Regions from separate parts of the Aminobacter sp. SR38 genome, predicted to be linked through region 3. Evidence: riboswitches for the same ligand, from Rfam matches in the RefSeq annotation. Region 3 holds a riboswitch; each other region holds the start of a gene.
The links. A riboswitch is a leader RNA that binds a small molecule or an ion and turns the genes downstream of it on or off. The one in region 3 is predicted to bind cobalamin.
Positions count from the first base shown of each region.

Region 1: linked by a shared signal. The riboswitch ahead of IG197_RS25605 (CbtB-domain containing protein) and the one ahead of IG197_RS11910 (aromatic ring-hydroxylating dioxygenase subunit alpha) in region 3 are both predicted to bind cobalamin.
Region 2: linked by a shared signal. The riboswitch ahead of IG197_RS20245 (ABC transporter substrate-binding protein) and the one ahead of IG197_RS11910 (aromatic ring-hydroxylating dioxygenase subunit alpha) in region 3 are both predicted to bind cobalamin.

Region 1 covers NZ_CP062112.1:5,232,719-5,238,129, reverse strand. The annotation lists gene cbiB (adenosylcobinamide-phosphate synthase CbiB) at 1-758, shown strand, start outside; gene cobO (cob(I)yrinic acid a,c-diamide adenosyltransferase) at 769-1,386, opposite strand; gene cobU (bifunctional adenosylcobinamide kinase/adenosylcobinamide-phosphate guanylyltransferase) at 1,386-1,886, opposite strand; gene IG197_RS25610 (CbtA family protein) at 1,888-2,664, opposite strand; gene IG197_RS25605 (CbtB-domain containing protein) at 2,681-2,857, opposite strand; cobalamin riboswitch at 2,892-3,089, opposite strand; gene IG197_RS25600 (gamma-glutamylcyclotransferase) at 3,157-3,846, opposite strand; gene IG197_RS25595 (DUF1624 domain-containing protein) at 3,968-4,966, shown strand; gene IG197_RS25590 (isoprenylcysteine carboxylmethyltransferase family protein) at 4,963-5,411, shown strand, end outside.
Region 2 covers NZ_CP062112.1:4,123,513-4,128,923, forward strand. The annotation lists gene IG197_RS20235 (glycosyltransferase family A protein) at 1-32, shown strand, start outside; gene IG197_RS20240 (nucleotidyltransferase family protein) at 32-1,513, shown strand; cobalamin riboswitch at 1,635-1,826, shown strand; gene IG197_RS20245 (ABC transporter substrate-binding protein) at 2,093-3,142, shown strand; gene IG197_RS20250 (iron ABC transporter permease) at 3,205-4,308, shown strand; gene IG197_RS20255 (ABC transporter ATP-binding protein) at 4,305-5,078, shown strand; gene IG197_RS20260 (LLM class flavin-dependent oxidoreductase) at 5,078-5,411, shown strand, end outside.
Region 3 covers NZ_CP062112.1:2,421,074-2,426,484, forward strand. The annotation lists gene IG197_RS11905 (hybrid-cluster NAD(P)-dependent oxidoreductase) at 1-902, opposite strand, end outside; gene IG197_RS11910 (aromatic ring-hydroxylating dioxygenase subunit alpha) at 925-2,172, opposite strand; cobalamin riboswitch at 2,290-2,497, opposite strand; gene metH (methionine synthase) at 2,585-5,411, opposite strand, start outside.

The sequences.
Region 1 (5,411 bases), 2.8 Mb from region 3:
CCACAATCGCCTTCGCCCTGGAGCGGCTGTTCGGTTTGCTGCCCCTCGGCATGCTCTTGACCGCCATCGCCGCTTCCAGCCTCGTCGCCCAGCGCAGCCTCGGCAGCCATGTGAAGGCGGTCGCCGACGCGCTCGACAGCGGCGGTATCATTGCCGGCCGCAAGGCCGTGTCGCAGATCGTCGGCCGCGACCCCGAGCGTCTCGACGAAGCAGGCGTCAGCCGTGCCGCAATCGAGAGCCTGGCCGAAAACTTCTCCGACGGCATCACCGCACCTGCCTTCTGGCTCGCCATCTCAGGTTTCGCTGGAGGTGCCGCCTACAAGGCGGCCAACACCGCCGATTCGATGATCGGCCACCGCACCAGCCGCCACGGAGCCTTCGGCTGGGCCGCCGCCCGTTTCGACGACCTCATCAACCTGCCGGCCTCACGCCTGACCGCGCTTGCCATCGTGCTCGCCGCCTTTCTCGTGCCCGGCGCCGACCCGAAGGCCGCCTGGGAGGCCGTCTGGCGCGACGCCCAAAAACATCGTTCACCCAATGCCGGCTGGCCCGAGGCCGCCATGGCCGGCGCGCTCGGCCTCGCCCTTGCCGGCCCTCGCGCCTATGGCGGCGTTTTGGTCGAGGACGCCTTCATGGGCGCGGGCGGCCGCCGGGACGCCAATGCCCGGGATATCCGCGCAGCACTCCGCCTCTACTGGACCGCCGACGCCATCCTGGTCGGCGCCATCGGCCTGATCGGCTTCGCCATCTGGCTCTGACACAGCAGCGCTAGAACTCGATTCCCTTCTGAGCCTTCACGCCGGCCGAGAAGTGATGCTTGGTCGCGCCCATCTCGGTGACAAGGTCGGCAGCCTCGACCAGCGCCGGCTTGGCGTTGCGGCCGGTGACCACGACATGCAGGCCCTCGCGACGGTTCTTCAGCGTCGCGACCACCGCCTCCAGATCGAGATAGTCATAGCGCAGTGCGATATTGAGCTCGTCGAGCACGACAAGCGAAATTGTCGGGTCGGCCAGCAGTTCCTGCGCCTTTGCCCAGGCTGCTTCGGCGGCGGCGATGTCGCGCTTGATGTCCTGCGTCTCCCAGGTAAAGCCCTCGCCCATCGTGTGCCAGACGGCGCGGTCACCGAAGGCGGCGAATGCGTCCTGCTCGCCCGAATGCCAGGCGCCCTTGATGAACTGCACGACGCCAACCCGCTGGCCATAACCCAGCATGCGCAGCGCCAGACCGAATGCCGCGGTCGACTTGCCCTTGCCGGGACCCGTGTTGACGATCAGCAGCCCCTTCTCGACGATGGTCTTGCCGGCGACCTCGGCATCCTGAACCGCCTTGCGCTTGGCCATCTTGGCGCGGTGACGTTCGGCTTCCTGCTCGTCGATCGTCTTCATCATTTCACCTTCATCGGCAGGCCGGCGACAAGAAACAGCACCTCTTCGGCCACGGCCGCCACCTTCTGATTGAGCCTGCCGGCATCGTCACGAAAACGGCGGGCCAGTGCATTGTCGGGCACGATGCCGAGCCCAACCTCGTTGGAGACCACGAACCACGGCCCGCGCGGACGCGACAGTGCCTCGACGAGCGCCGCACATTCGGCCTCGACGTCATGATCGGCCAGCAGATGATTGGTAAGCCAAAGCGTCAGGCAGTCGACCAGAACAGGCGCGCCATCGGGCAGGCTGGCGAGCGCGCCGACCAGATCCAGCGGCGCGTCGAGCGTCCGCCAGCCCTCGCCACGGCGTCCCAGATGGATCGAAATGCGCTCACGCATCTCGTCGTCATAAGCCTGCGCCGTGGCAACATAGGTCCACGGCGCAGGAAATTGGGTGATGAGCTGCTCGGCATGCGCGCTCTTGCCGGAGCGCGCGCCGCCGAGCAGGAGGGTCAGCATCTCAGGCAAGGCGGCTGTTCAGAGACGGCGCCGGCTCGCTCATGAAGCGGTTGCGCACATAGCCCGCCACCGCACCCAGCACGACCCAGAACACCAGATTGGTGATGGTGACGGCGACGACGAAGCTGTGGTGCAGGTCTGCTGGAATCGGCGACTCGTGGCTTTCCGGTTGCGGTGCACCGACGATGTGCGGCGCAACGATCAGCACCACACCGAGTATCGCCAGCGGCAGCGACTGCTTGAAGGCGATCAGCGCGAGACCCGCCGCGGTGGCGACGACGGTCAGCGTCCACCAGATCTGGCGTGCGCCAAGATCGGCGGCCGGCATCGCCGGCAGCTCCGGCGGCAGGCCAAGACCGGGAGCCAGGGTAAACACGGCAAAGCCGGCAAAGCCCCAGAACACGCCCTGGCGCCAGTTGGCGATGCCACCGGCAAACTCGGAAACGGCGATCAGGATCAGGCCGAAAGCGATGCCGCTGACGATATTGGCGAGCGCCGAATAGGCAAAACGTTCAGCGCCGTCGGCCGGAGCCCAGGCTTCTTCTTCGGCTGGCGCCGCAGTCTGTGCCGCCGTGGTTTCGGCGCCGGCCGCAGGGGCGGTCGCCTCAGTACCGGCAACTGGTGCCGCGGCGTGCTCATGGCCACCGCCGGCGTTCTCATAGGTCTCCGCCTTGAGGATCAGCGGGACGGTTGCATAGGTCTGGAGTGCGGCAAGGACCACGCCTGCCAATAGCCCGCTGATCGCCGCGATGAACACGACGTTTCTGAAGATGGACATTGTTGGATCGCCTTGGTTAGTGGCAGGGGAAAGCCATCGAGTGGCGATAGTCGTGGGCAGCGTTGTGCACCACGTCCATATGCGAGAACCCGAGGAAGCCAACAACGAAAAGGCCGAGCAGCGCGGCAAGCGCCAGCTGCATGCTACGCGACTGCGAAGAGACGTCGGTGCCGAGAGCAGAAACAGTGTTCATCACAAGTCCTTTCGCCCTCCACCCGAGGGCACAGAGATAAGTGCCTGTCGCCGGCAGGTCTCCTGGCTTGCGGATCGGCACCCTTCCCCGCCTTCCCGAAGCAAGCTTCAGTGGCATTTGAGGAGAGCTAACCGCATACAGTTGCGGGGGCAGCCACGGCTTTGGACCTTCAAATGGCCCTTACCGCATTCCCTCTTGATTCCGTAACGGAACCGACGACGCCGCAACTATAGAAACAAATGGCTTGGGCGGCAAACCAAATTCCGACGCCGCCGCGCTCGAAAGCGGCGTTCCGGCGATCATCCGCGGGCCACGATTCGCTCGGCCACCAGATGCTGGAGCCGCCACAGATGCCGGTCGTGGATCGCCCGCTGCTCGAGGTTGCTGACCACATTATAGAGATAGTCCGCAGCCGAACCCCAATGGCCGCAGGTCGTCGCCAGTCGCTCCGCCACCGCGTCCTCGCCCAGCGCGCCGGCATAGGCGTGGCCTTTGCGGTTGATGACGAAGGCGAGCGCGGTCAACGGACCTTCATCGGTGGCGAGCTTCAGCCAGCGCGGCTTGTAGGTGGAGGGTTTCAGCGTCATCTCGCGGCGAAACAGCTTGTCCAGCTGCTCGCGGCGGTCGCCGTCCGTCAGCCTGAGCGCCACGCCCTTGCACTGGCCGCCGCGATCCATGCCCATCATCAGTCCAGGCTCAGCCTTTGTGGCGCGCCAGCGGGTCATGTTGATGCAGAACGAACGGTGCCAGCCGCGCGCCAGCGCCACCCTTTCGTCGGTGTGCTCCACCTCGGGTTTCCAGATCAGCGATCCATAGGCAAACAGCCACAACGGTCCATTGCCGGGACGCGCGGCAAGCGTCTCGTCGATCATCACCTCATAGTCGGCGTCGTCGAGATGCATCGCATCGGGGTCGGGGCCCGTGTCAGCGACCTCGCGATGGCAACGCGCCACCAGCTCCTCGGTCAGCGCCATCTTTCGTCCGCTCATGCCCGCCCCATCAATTGCTTAACCCTGTGCACGACAGACAGTTCTGCTCTCTTCCGCCCCGCTTCAACCATGATAGTGCTGCATGGGCGCTGCAACACCCGAAAACGCAGAAGCGAACAACATGACGATGCAACCGGACCCCGACCAGATCAAAGCACCTTCTCGGCGCGTATCGGTCATCGACATCGCCCGCGGCGTAGCCCTGATCGCCATGGCGATCTACCACTTCGCCTGGGACCTCGAATTCTTCGGTTATGCCGATCCGGGCATGACCGCCTATGGCAACTGGAAGCTGTTCGCGCGCTGCATCGCCTCGAGCTTCCTGTTCCTCGTCGGTGTCAGCCTGGTGCTGGCACATGCCAAGGGCATCCGCTGGCCCGGCTATTTCAGGCGGCTCGCCATGGTGACAGCGGCGGCACTAGCGATCACCGTCGCCACCTGGTTCGCCACGCCAGACACCTTCATCTTCTTCGGCATCCTGCATCATATCGCGCTCGCCAGCGTGCTTGGCCTTGCCTTCCTACGCGTCCCGCCGGTGCTGACGCTGATCGCCGCTGCTCTGGTGATCGTAGCACCCCACTATCTGCGCTCGGAGGCGTTCAATCACCCGGCCCTGGTCTGGATCGGCCTTTCCACCGCCAACCCGCGCTCCAACGATTTCGTCCCGCTGTTCCCCTTCTTCGGCGCGGTGCTGGCTGGCATCGGCGTCGCCGGACTGGCGCTCAGGGCAGGCCTGATCGAAAAGATGGCGCGGCTTCAGCCCGGCGCCTGGTCGCGCCCCCTCTCCTTCTTTGGTCGCCACAGCCTTGCCTTTTACCTCATTCACCAGCCGGTGATGATCTCGCTGGTCTGGCTCTTCGCCCAGCTCTTCCCGGCCCCGGTCGAAACCCGCGAGGTCACTTTCCTGAAATCCTGCCAGCTTTCCTGCGAGCAGAGCCGCGACACCGATTTCTGCTCGCGCTACTGTGTCTGCATGCTCGACGAGTTGCAGAAGGATGATTCGTTCGATCGGCTCTATGCCTCCGACCAGAGCCCGAAGTTGAAGGCCCATGTCGGGCAGACCGCCGCCATGTGCACGACAAGCACCGAAAATCAGACGATACCAGGAGGAGCGCAGTGACCAATCCCAACGCCGCCCCCAGCAAGGTGCCATGGCCGCCGATCCTCTACCTCGCAGCAATCGTGGTGGCGGCGGTGCTCGGACTGCTCTATCCCTTGCCGTGGATCACCGAACCGCTGTCGGACTTGCTTTTTGCCGCCGGCTGGCTGGCGGTTGCCGGCGTTGTTGCGATCTATTATTCGGCCATGCAGACGCTGAAGCGGGCCAAGACCACCATCCGCCCCGACAGGCCGTCCGAGCATCTGGTCACGTCGGGCGCCTTCTCCTTCACCCGCAACCCGATCTATTTCGCCAACACGCTGCTGATGATCGCCATCGGGCTGATCACCGCAAATGTCTGGTTCCTGGCGCTGGCCCTCATTGCCGCCTTTGCCACGCAAAAGCTCGCCATCGTACCGGAGGAAAAGCACCTGCAGGCACGTTTCGGCAAGAAATACATCGATTA
Region 2 (5,411 bases), 1.7 Mb from region 3:
GGCGCAAGCTCAAGAACGCCGGACAGGGCTGATGGCATCCACGTCACGCCGCATCGGCCGGCGCTTCCCCGACTATGGCTGGGCATGGCCAACCAACGGTCTCGACCAGTTGCTCAAGGCGGTGCTGTTGCCGGACCATGCGGTCGCGCAGACGCAGGCCTTGCGGTGGCTCGATGCCAACGACATCGATGCCGTCGAGTTCCGCGAGCACAGGCTGCTTGCCGCGATCGCCGACCGGTTCGGCAAGGCGCTGGCGATGCATCCCGCCTATCCGCGTCTCGCTGGCCTGCAGAAGATGCTGTGGACCAAGTCGCGGCTTGCCATGCGCGAGGCCGAGCCCGCACTGAGGGCCATCGTCGCGGCCGGCGTGCCGATCATGCTGCTCAAGGGCGCGAGCCGCATCGCGGTGGAGCCGGCGGCACAGCGCGGCCGGGTGGCGCACGACATCGACATCCTTGTGCACCCCGAGCACATGGTGGCCGCCTTCGACATGCTGCGTCATGGCGACTGGCAGGTGTCGACAGGGGTCAGTCCCCAATATCTCAAGCCGCGGTTAGCTGCGGTGCGGTCGATGAATTTCTTCAAGGGCAGCTATGGCGACATCGATCTGCACCAGGTCGCTTATGACTGGTCGCAGGCAGATGAGGCGGACGACGCTGCGGTTTGGCAGCGCGCCACGCCGGCCTCCTTCACCAGTCTCGACGTGCTGGTCCCTTCGACCGCCGACCGGGTGACGCTGGCGATCGGCCATGGCGGCCTCGACGCTCATACCCACAGCGACTGGCTGGTCGACACAGCCTCGGCGATCCGCGCCGGCGGCGTCGACTGGGCCGTGCTTTGCGACGTCGTCGCCCGCAGGCACCTTGCCGTGCCGACGGCGGTGGCGCTGAGCTATCTGAAAGCAGAGATGTCGGTGCCGGTTCCCGACGATGTGCTGGAGCAGGTGGTCGACATGGCCGATCGCGCCGGCGCCGCCCGTATCGCTGCCTTGCTGCAGGCCAAGCCGCGGACCGACTTCAAGGGTCTGACCTGGCTGTCACGCGGTGTCGCCAAGCAGTTGCGCATGCGCAAGAAACGCGCTGTCCGTGAGCGCGAGCTGCCCGGCGTCGTCTGGCACGGTCGGCGCACACAGGCGGGCGATGGTGCGGGGCAGGTCACCCCGGCACTGGCGCAGCAGGTGCCGTTGCCGCCGGCGGCAGTTGGCGGTGCGCCTGCCGAGATCGACATCGTCGTGCGGCTGGACGTGCCGCCGGTGCGCCGTCGCATCGAGATGGAGCTGAATGGCGGCGAATGCCATTTCGCGCGGCTGCGCTATCGCAAGCTGGGTAAATCAGGCGGCCGGCTGACTTTGCGGTTTCGCGGTACCATCCGGCCGGACCAGGCGGATGGCGCGTTGGTGCTGTCGGCGCGGCCGTCGCGACAGTTCCGCGCGTGGGAGCATCCCCAGACGGTCGCCACCTATGGTGCGGTGCCGTTCCAGATCGTCTCGGTGACCGTTTCGCCGGTTCGCTGAGTTGGAGAACAGTTTGCGCTGCCTGCAGTTCCGCGCAACCTGGTCTCCAGCATCGTCGCGGCTCAGGCAAATGCCGCCCTGTATAGTCCCGGATGGCAACTTGACTTTACCTTGGCCGTCGATAGGTTGGCGCCGTCATGGTCTTCCGCCGCGAGGTGGAAGCTAAGAGGGAATCCGGTGCGAAACCGGAGCTGTCCCGCAACTGTAAGCGGTGAGCCTATTGCCCCTGTGTCACTGGCATTCGTGCCGGGAAGACGGGCGACAAGGCTAGGACCCGCGAGCCAGGAGACCTGCCTGACAGAGTGAGATTCCGTGGTCGGGGTGTGCCACAGGAATGCCGGTTCCCGTCCGGAGGCCCGTTTGCGGCTTTCGCTAGGTCTGCATTTCCGCATCCCCGCCAGGGCAGGCAGAGGTTGGCGCGGCGATGTCGGGAAGAACGGTTTCCCAAGAATATCGAAAGCTTGGGCAGACGCATTCGTCGCCTGCTGCCGTGGCATCGCGCCTCTACCTATTGTCCCGGACGCCTTCCGGGCATGGCAACGCCAGGCGTTGCGCACCCCTTTCAAGCAAGGAGAGATCATGAACATCAGACATTGGATCCTTTGGCTCGGGCTCGCCGCGGCATCCGCCATTGGCCTTGCGCCGGCGGCCGCGGAAAGCTTCACCGACGATGCCGGCCGCAAGGTCGAGCTGGAACTGCCGATCAAGCGGGCGGTGATCTTCAACCGCTACGCGGTCGAGTTCGCCCGCGCCATTGGCGCCATCGACAAGGTCGTTGGCGTCGATGCCAGCACGATGCGGGATCCGACCTACTGGCCGCAGTTCAAGGAAGCCGACATTGTCGGCCAAGGCCAGACGCAGCCCAATTACGAGGCGATCGTTGCGCTCAAGCCGGACCTGGTCATCATCCCTCGCAACGGCGTCTATGAGGAGGCAGCCAAGCAGCTCGAAGCCTTCGACATTCCGGTGCTGGTCGTCACCGCCTGGGACACGCTGCAGCATGTCGAAAACGTGACATTGTTCGGCAAGCTGTTCGACGAGAAGGAAAAGGCCGATGCGCTGAACGCCTACTACACCAAGTACATGGACCTGCTGGCCGAGCGTCTGAAGGGCGTCGAGCGCAAGAAGGTTTATCTTGAAGAGGTCCGTGATCTCGTGACCGTCACGCCCGGCTCAGGCTGGCACGACATGATCGAGGCCGGCGGCGGCACCAATGTCTTCGGCGACATCGACATCAAGAAGGAGCCATCGTCGCGCGGCAACGAAAACAGCTTCACCGTCGATCCCGAGGAGATCATCGCGCGCAAGCCCGACCTTGTAATCAAGCTGCAGCCCGGCTCCTACCAGACCATCCCGGAGGCAAAATTCGCCGAGAGCTGGAGGGCGATCGTCGCGCGCGAGGAAATATCAGGCACGCCGGCAGGGCAGGCGGGCGATGTCCGCCTGATCAACTACTACCTCGCCGGCGGATCCTCCAAGGTCACCGGCGCGCTGCAAGTCGCCAAGTGGCTCTATCCCGACCTCTTCACCGACGTCGATCCCGAGGCTGCGATGAAGGAGTGGATCGAGCTCTACCAAGGCCTGCCGTTCCAGGGCGGCATGACCTACCAGGGCACAGCCTCCAACTGATCGACCAGTACGCCGCCGCCCGTCAGGCGGCGGCGTACCCTCTCAATCCGGAGCCTTAGACCATGGACATCGCAAGCAGTGCCGGTTTGGCGCGTGGCCAATCCGACGGCATTTCCAGCCTCTACCGCCGAGCCGGCTATCGCAAGGCGGCTGTCATCCTGTGCGCGCTGCTTGTGCTGCTGCTCGTCGCCGGCGGCGTTGCCATCGTCGGCATCGCCGAGACGGGGCTGGTGACGCTGCTCATGGTCATCCTGCAAAAGGTCTCGTTCGGCCATTTCGTCGCCGAGGTCGATCCGCAGCAGGCGCGGGTGCTCGTTTATCTGCGCCTGCCGCGCGTCGTCATGGCCATGGTAGCCGGTGGGTCACTGGCATTCGCCGGTGTTTTGATGCAGGCGATCACCCGCAATCCGCTGGTTAGCCCCTACACGATCGGCGTGTCCTCGGCGGCGGCCTTCGGTGCCTCGATCGCCATCATGTTCGGCATAGGCTTCAGCGCCGCCGGGCTCTATTTCGTGCCGCTGACGGCATTTCTGTTCGCGCTCGGCTGCGCCGTGCTGGTGTTCTCCATGGCTTGGCTGCGCGGCATGGGGGCACAGACGATGGTGTTGACCGGCATTGCCCTGATGTACCTGTTCAGCGCCATGACCGCAGCCGTGCAGTTCGTCGCCACCCAGGAGCAACTGGCCCGGGTCGTGCACTGGACGTTCGGCAGCCTGAACGGCATCGGCTGGGATGCGGTTGCCGTCTCTGGTGCGGCACTGCTGGTCGCCCTGCCGCTGGCTCAGTCGCGGGCCTGGCAATTCAACGCGTTGACGAGCGCCGGCGACGACGTTTCGCGTTCGCTCGGCATCAATGTCGCGCTGCTGCGCGGCATCGCCGTCGTGCTGTCGGTGGTGGTCTCGGCGGTGGTCATCAGCTTCACCGGCGTGATCGGCTTTGTCGGGTTGATCGGGCCGCATGTCGCCCGGCTGCTGATCGGCAGCGACCATCGCCATCTCATCCCGTTTTCGGCGATCTGCGGCGCCATGCTGCTGCTTCTGGCCGACACTGTCGGGCGCATGGCGTTCAGCCCGACAGTCATTCCGGTCGGCATCGTCGTCGCCTTCGTCGGCGTGCCGCTGTTCCTGCACCTGATCCTGTCCAGGCGCTCGGAGTATTTTTCATGAGCGACTATCTTTCCGTCGACAAGGTCAGCTTCGGTTATGGCAGCCGCCCCGTGCTGCGCGAGGTCTCGGTCGGGCTGACGAAGGGCGACATACTCGGCCTCATCGGCCCCAATGGTGCCGGCAAGTCGACCCTGGTGCGGACCGTGCTCGGCCTTGCCACGCCGTCGTCGGGGCGGATCCTGCTCGACGGCCACGACATCCGCGCAATGTCGCCCAAAGTCCGCGCCCGCCGGATCGCCTATGTGCCGCAATCCTCGCCGCTCAGCTTTCCAGCGACGGTGTTCGAGACCTGCCTGCTCGGTCGCACACCGCATATGGGGGCGAGCCCGAGCCGTGGTGATCTCGCCGTCGTCGAGGACATGCTCAGGCGGCTGCGCCTCGAGGATTTCGCCTTCCGTCCGATGTCGGAGCTCAGCGGCGGCGAACGCCAGCGTGTGATGCTTGCGCGTGCCCTGGCGCAGGAGACCGAGGTGCTGGTGCTCGACGAGCCGACGAGCGCGCTCGACATCGGCAACCAGCTATTCACCCTGCGCGTGGTGGCCGAGATCGCGCGCGAACGAGGTGTGACGGCACTGGTCGCCATCCATGACCTGTCGCTCGCCGCCCGCTTTTCCGACAGCCTGCTCCTGCTCGACAAGGGCGCCGTTGTCGGCCATGGCAACTGGCGGAGCACGTTGACCGAACAGACGGTGCGCGACGTCTATGGCGTCAATGTCGAGATCGGGCTGCTGCGCGACATTCCCGTTTTTGCCCCGCACGAGCTGACCTGATGCGGCTCGACATTACAGGCTTTGCGCGAGGGGGAAGGGCCGAGAGCCACGCTTCGATGTTGCGGCTCTGCGAAGACGTCGAGCGCACGGGCTTCGACGGCATCTGGTTCAACGAGTTTCATTTCCAGAACCCGCCGCAGGCTTATCCGTCGACCTTGATCCTCGCCTCCGCCATCCTTGCCCGGACGCAGCGGCTGCGGGTCGGCACCTCCATCGTGGTGACGCCGCTCTACCATCCATTCCTCTTGGCTGAGGAGGTGGCACAGTTGCACTGGCAGAGCGGCGGCCGCATCGACCTGGGCATCGGCCGTGGCACACATCCGGCGACGCTTG
Region 3 (5,411 bases):
AGCACGGTCTGGCCCGAGAGGCAGTCGGCGTCGACATCAGACAACGCGAAACGAACCGGCAGGACGGCATCCGGCACAGTCTCGCTGTCCTCGCCCGGCGTCGAGAACGGCGCGGGGACCTCCTCGACGGCAGGTGCGGCAAAGCTTTCCTGATGGTAGCGGGACATGTCGAAGCCGGAAGACTCGAGCATGCCGCGCACCGCACGCATGAAGGGGTCTGGGCCGCAGCAGAACACCTCACGCTCGCGAAAGTCGGGCGACAGCAACGGCAGTCGCACCGCATCGATGCGGCCCATATGGCCGAACCAGCCTTCGCGGCTCGACCGCTCCTCGATCATGAAACCGAGCGACAGTCCGGGCATGTGTGTGCCCAGCAGTTCGAGCTCCTTCCGGAAGATGATTTCTTCCGGACGGCGCGCGCAGTTGACGAAGGATACGTCCGTCCACGGCGCGCAGTCGTTGAGCCAGCGCAGCATCGACATCATCGGCGTGATGCCGGACCCGGCCGAGACGAACAGATATTTGGCGGCCGGATGCTGGTGCAGCGAGAAGTCGCCTGAAGGGCCATAGGCCTTGATGCGGACGCCCGGCTTCAGATGGTCGAACATCCAGCGTGTGCCGACGCTGCCCGCCTGCGCCTTGACGGTGACGGCGATGGAGAACGGCCGCGACGGGCTGGACGACAGCGTGTAGGTGCGCATGACGGGTGCCGGTTCGGCCGGCAGTTCGAGCGTCACGAACTGGCCCGGCTTGTAGCGGAACCAGGTCTGGTTGTCGGAGCGGAAGGTGAAAGTCCTGACGTCGGGCGCCTCGTCGGTGACGCCGATGACCTCCAGCACCTGGAGCCGGTCGTTCCAGGGCGCCATTTCGTCGAGGTTGCGGTAAAGGCCAAGCTCGGTCATCGCGTTCATGCCCCTCTCCCGGTCAGGCGACGTTGCGCAGGACCGGCTTGCCGCCGTCGGCCAGCCGCGGTTCGATGAAGCCGACGTACCATTCGATGAACTGCATGACGCCGCCCTCGTGTTCCTCCGAATAAGGCCCGGGCTCGTAGGCCGGCGATTTGATGCCGAAGGCATTTTCCTCGACGATGCGGCGGTCCTGGTCGTTGGTCTCGGTCCAGACATGGGTCAGTTCGGCCAGGTCGTAGTCGACGCCTTCGACGGCATCCTTGTGAACCAGCCATTTGGTGGTGACGGCCGTTTCCGTGGCGCTGATCGGCAGCACGCGGAAGGTGACGGCATGGTCGCCGAGCACATGGTTCCAGGTTGTCGGATAGTGATAGAGCAGCAGCGTGCCGATCCTGTCGGCCGAGACGCTGTCGGAGAGGTTTTTCCGCACTGCACGCTTGCCCGACATGGTGTAGCTCACCGCGTCACGCAGCAGTGGCGCGCGTGTCGCCCTGTACTGGCCGCCGGCATCGATGCGGAACTTGCTCGGCAACCCCACCGCCTCGCACTTTGCCCAGTGCGCCAGCATTTCGGGATCGCTTTCGGCGCCATTGACGCCGGTAACGTTCGGCGCCTCGGGAAAGGTCTTGCACAGCTCAGGGTGATTGCCGGCGCAGTGGTAACACTCGCGGTTGTTTTCCCAGACCAGCTTCCAGTTTCCCTTCTCGACGATTGTGCTTTCGAAGGCGACCTTGGCTTCGCGCAGCCGGTGCGGCAGCAGGTACGGCTCGACCATGCCCCGCATCGGCGCGAAGTCGGCGGGCTCGTCGGCGAGGCAGATGAAGATGTAGCCGCCGACGGATTCGCAGGCGACCGGCTTCAGGCCGAACTGGCTCTTGTCGAAACCTTCCGCCATCTGGCGCGCGAACAGCAGGCGGCCGTCGAGTTCGTAGGTCCACTGGTGATAGGGGCAGACGAGCTTGGCCGCCGTACCCTTGTCCGTGGTGCAGACGCGGCTGCCGCGATGCCGGCAGGAATTGTGGAAGGCGCGCAACTCACCCTTCTGGTCGCGGACGAGCACGACGGGATAGTCGCCGACCTGGACGGTGAAGAAGCTGCCCGGCTTGGCCAGTTCGCAGTCATGGCCGACAAACAGCCAGTCGCGGTACCAGATCAGCTCGAGGTCGAGCCGGTAGAAATCCGGGTCGGTGTAAAAGGGCTGTGCCAGGCTGAACCCGTCGCGGCGTCCGCGCAGCAGCTTCAGCATTTCGTTCTTCGCATCCATGTCCTGTCCTCGCACCAAGGACTGAACGGGTGGCTTGATTTGGGAAGAACGCCAGCCGGCGGACGCAGAGGTCCGTGCAGCAACGATCCGCCTCTTGACCGCCCACCGCGATCAGTCGAGTTCTGTCAGGTTCAAGGCTGGTTTCCGGGCTTCGGAGCTGTCCTTTCGGACTGTCTCGACACCTTCCCAGGCCGGCTGGCCCAGTGGTCTCCCGTCGAAACAATAACTCCGCCACCGTTGCGGGGGCAGCGCCGGCTTCTCACCGGCTTCCCAATTCTCCGCTTCGTCTCACACTCGAAGCAGCACCTTGAACATGACCGGATCAGACCACGGATTGGTGGCCGGGCACGAGCATGAAAACGACACGGGCTCAGCGCAAAGGCGACAGAGCCCATGTGATGTCACCGTGTTGCTATTCGGCCGCTTCGGCGAACGATGCCGGCACATAGTTGAGGATCGGCCCGAGCCAGCGCTCGACCTCGGCGATGGTCATGCCCTTGCGCCGCGCATAATCCTCGACCTGGTCGCGCTCGACCTTGGCGACGCCGAAATAATAACTCTCGGGGTGGGCGAGATAGATGCCGGAGACCGACGAGCCCGGCCACATCGCCATGCTTTCGGTGAGGCTGACGCCGGCGGTTTTCTCGGCATCGAGCAGGCGGAACAAGGTCACCTTTTCGGTGTGGTCGGGCTGGGCGGGATAGCCCGGCGCCGGACGGATGCCGCGATAGGGCTCACCGATCAGGTCGTCGGGCGCGAGGTTTTCATCAGGCGCGTAGCCCCAGAACTCCTTGCGCACCTTCTCGTGCATGCGTTCAGCGAAGGCCTCTGCGAAACGGTCGGCCAGCGCCTTGACCATGATCGAGGAGTAGTCGTCATTGGCGCGTTCGAAGCGCTCGGCGATCGCCACTTCCTCGATGCCTGCAGTGACCACGAAGCCGCCGAGATAATCCGGCTTGCCGCTGTCGGCGGGAGCGATGAAGTCGGCCAGTGCGACATTGGCCTTGCCGTCGCGCTTGGTCAGCTGCTGGCGCAGGGTGAAGAAGGTGGCAAGCTCCTCGCTGCGTGCCTCGTCGGTGAACAGCCTGACGTCGTCGCCGACCGAATTGGCCGGCCAGAAGCCGATGACGGCCTTGGGCGCGAACCATGTCTCGTCGATGATCTTGCGGAGCATCGCCTGCGCGTCGTCGAACAGCTGGCGCGCCGCGGCGCCCTGCTTCTCGTCCTCGAGGATCTTGGGGTAACGGCCCTTGAGTTCCCAGGTCTGGAAGAACGGCGTCCAGTCGATGTAGCGGGCCAGTTCGGCCAGGTCCCAGGCTTCGAACACCCTGGTGCCGAGGAAGGTTGGCTTCGGCGGCGCATAAGATGACCAGTCGACCTTGTGCGCATTGGCACGCGCCTTGGCCAACGGCAATCGCTGCTTGTCAGCTTCGGCGCGGTGATGGGCGTCGGCGACCTTCTGGTATTCGGCTTGCACCTGTTCAACGTAGCTGCCCTTGGCCTCAGGGGACAGCAGGTTGGAGACAACGCCAACAGCGCGGCTGGCATCGGTGACGTAGACTGTCTGGCCGGCGCTGTAGCGGGGATGGATCTTCACCGCGGTGTGGACGCGACTCGTGGTGGCGCCGCCGATCAGCAGCGGAATGTCGAACCCCTCGCGCTCCATTTCGGCGGCGACATGCGCCATTTCGTCGAGCGAGGGCGTGATCAGGCCGGACAGGCCAATGATGTCGACCTTCTCGTCCTTGGCAACCTGGAGGATCTTGGTTGCCGGCACCATGACGCCGAGATCGATGATCTCGTAGTTGTTGCAGGCCAGCACGACGCCGACGATGTTCTTGCCGATGTCATGGACGTCGCCCTTCACCGTTGCCATCAAAATCTTGCCGGCAGTCTGGCGTTCGCCATTGTCGATGCCGTTAGCGGCGTTGGCCGCCTTTTCCGCCTCCATATGTGGCAGCAAGCCGGCCACCGCCTGCTTCATGACACGGGCCGACTTGACGACCTGCGGCAGGAACATCTTGCCGGCACCGAACAGATCGCCGACGACATTCATGCCGGCCATCAGTGGGCCTTCGATGACGTGCAGCGGACGCTCGGCCCTCAGCCGCGCCTCGTCGGTATCGGCGTCGATGAACTCGGTGATGCCGTTGACCAGAGCGTGACTGATGCGTTGCTCGACAGGCCAGTCACGCCAGGCAAGGTCGCGCTCCTTGGCTTCCTTGCCGGCCGCGCCCTTGAAGCGCTCGGCAATGTCCAGCAGCCTTTCGGTGGCGGTGCCGCCGGCCTTGGGCAGGCGGTTGAGCACGACGTCCTCACAGGCCTCGCGCAACTCCGGGTCGATCGATTCATAGACGGCGAGCTGGCCGGCATTGACGATGCCCATGTCCATGCCGGCCTGGATGCAGTGATACAGGAACACGGCGTGCATCGCCTCTCGCACCGGCTCGTTGCCGCGGAACGAGAACGACAGGTTCGACACGCCGCCCGAGACATGGACATGCGGCAAGGTCTGGGTGATTTCCCGCGTCGCCTCGATGAAGTCGACACCGTAATTGTCGTGCTCCTCGATGCCGGTGGCGACAGCGAAGATGTTGGGATCGAAGATAATGTCCTCGGGCGCGAAGCCGGCTTGCTCGGTCAAGAGCTTGTAGGCGCGAGTGCAGATCTCGACTTTGCGCGCCTTAGTGTCGGCCTGACCCTGCTCGTCGAATGCCATGACGACGACGGCAGCGCCATAGGCCCGGCACAGCCGGGCATGATGCAGGAAGGCTTCCTCGCCTTCCTTCATCGAGATCGAATTGACGATCGGTTTGCCCTGGACGCATTTCAGCCCGGCCTCGATCACCTCCCATTTGGAGCTGTCGATCATGACGGGCACGCGTGCGATGTCGGGTTCGGCGGCGATAAGATTGAGGTACTCGACCATCGCCTTCTTCGAGTCGATCAGGCCCTCGTCCATGTTGATGTCGATGATCTGCGCGCCATTGACGACCTGGTCGCGGGCGACGTCGAGGGCGGCGGCATAGTCGCCTGATGTGATCAGCTTGCGGAACTTGGCCGAGCCGGTGACGTTGGTGCGCTCGCCGACATTGACGAAGGGGATCTCGTCGGTGAGCGTGAACGGCTCGAGGCCCGACAGGCGCATCTGCGGCTTGAGCTCCGGCACCTGGCGCGGTGGATATTTGGCGACAGCCTGCGCGATGGCGCGGATGTGCTCAGGCGTCGAGCCGCAGCAG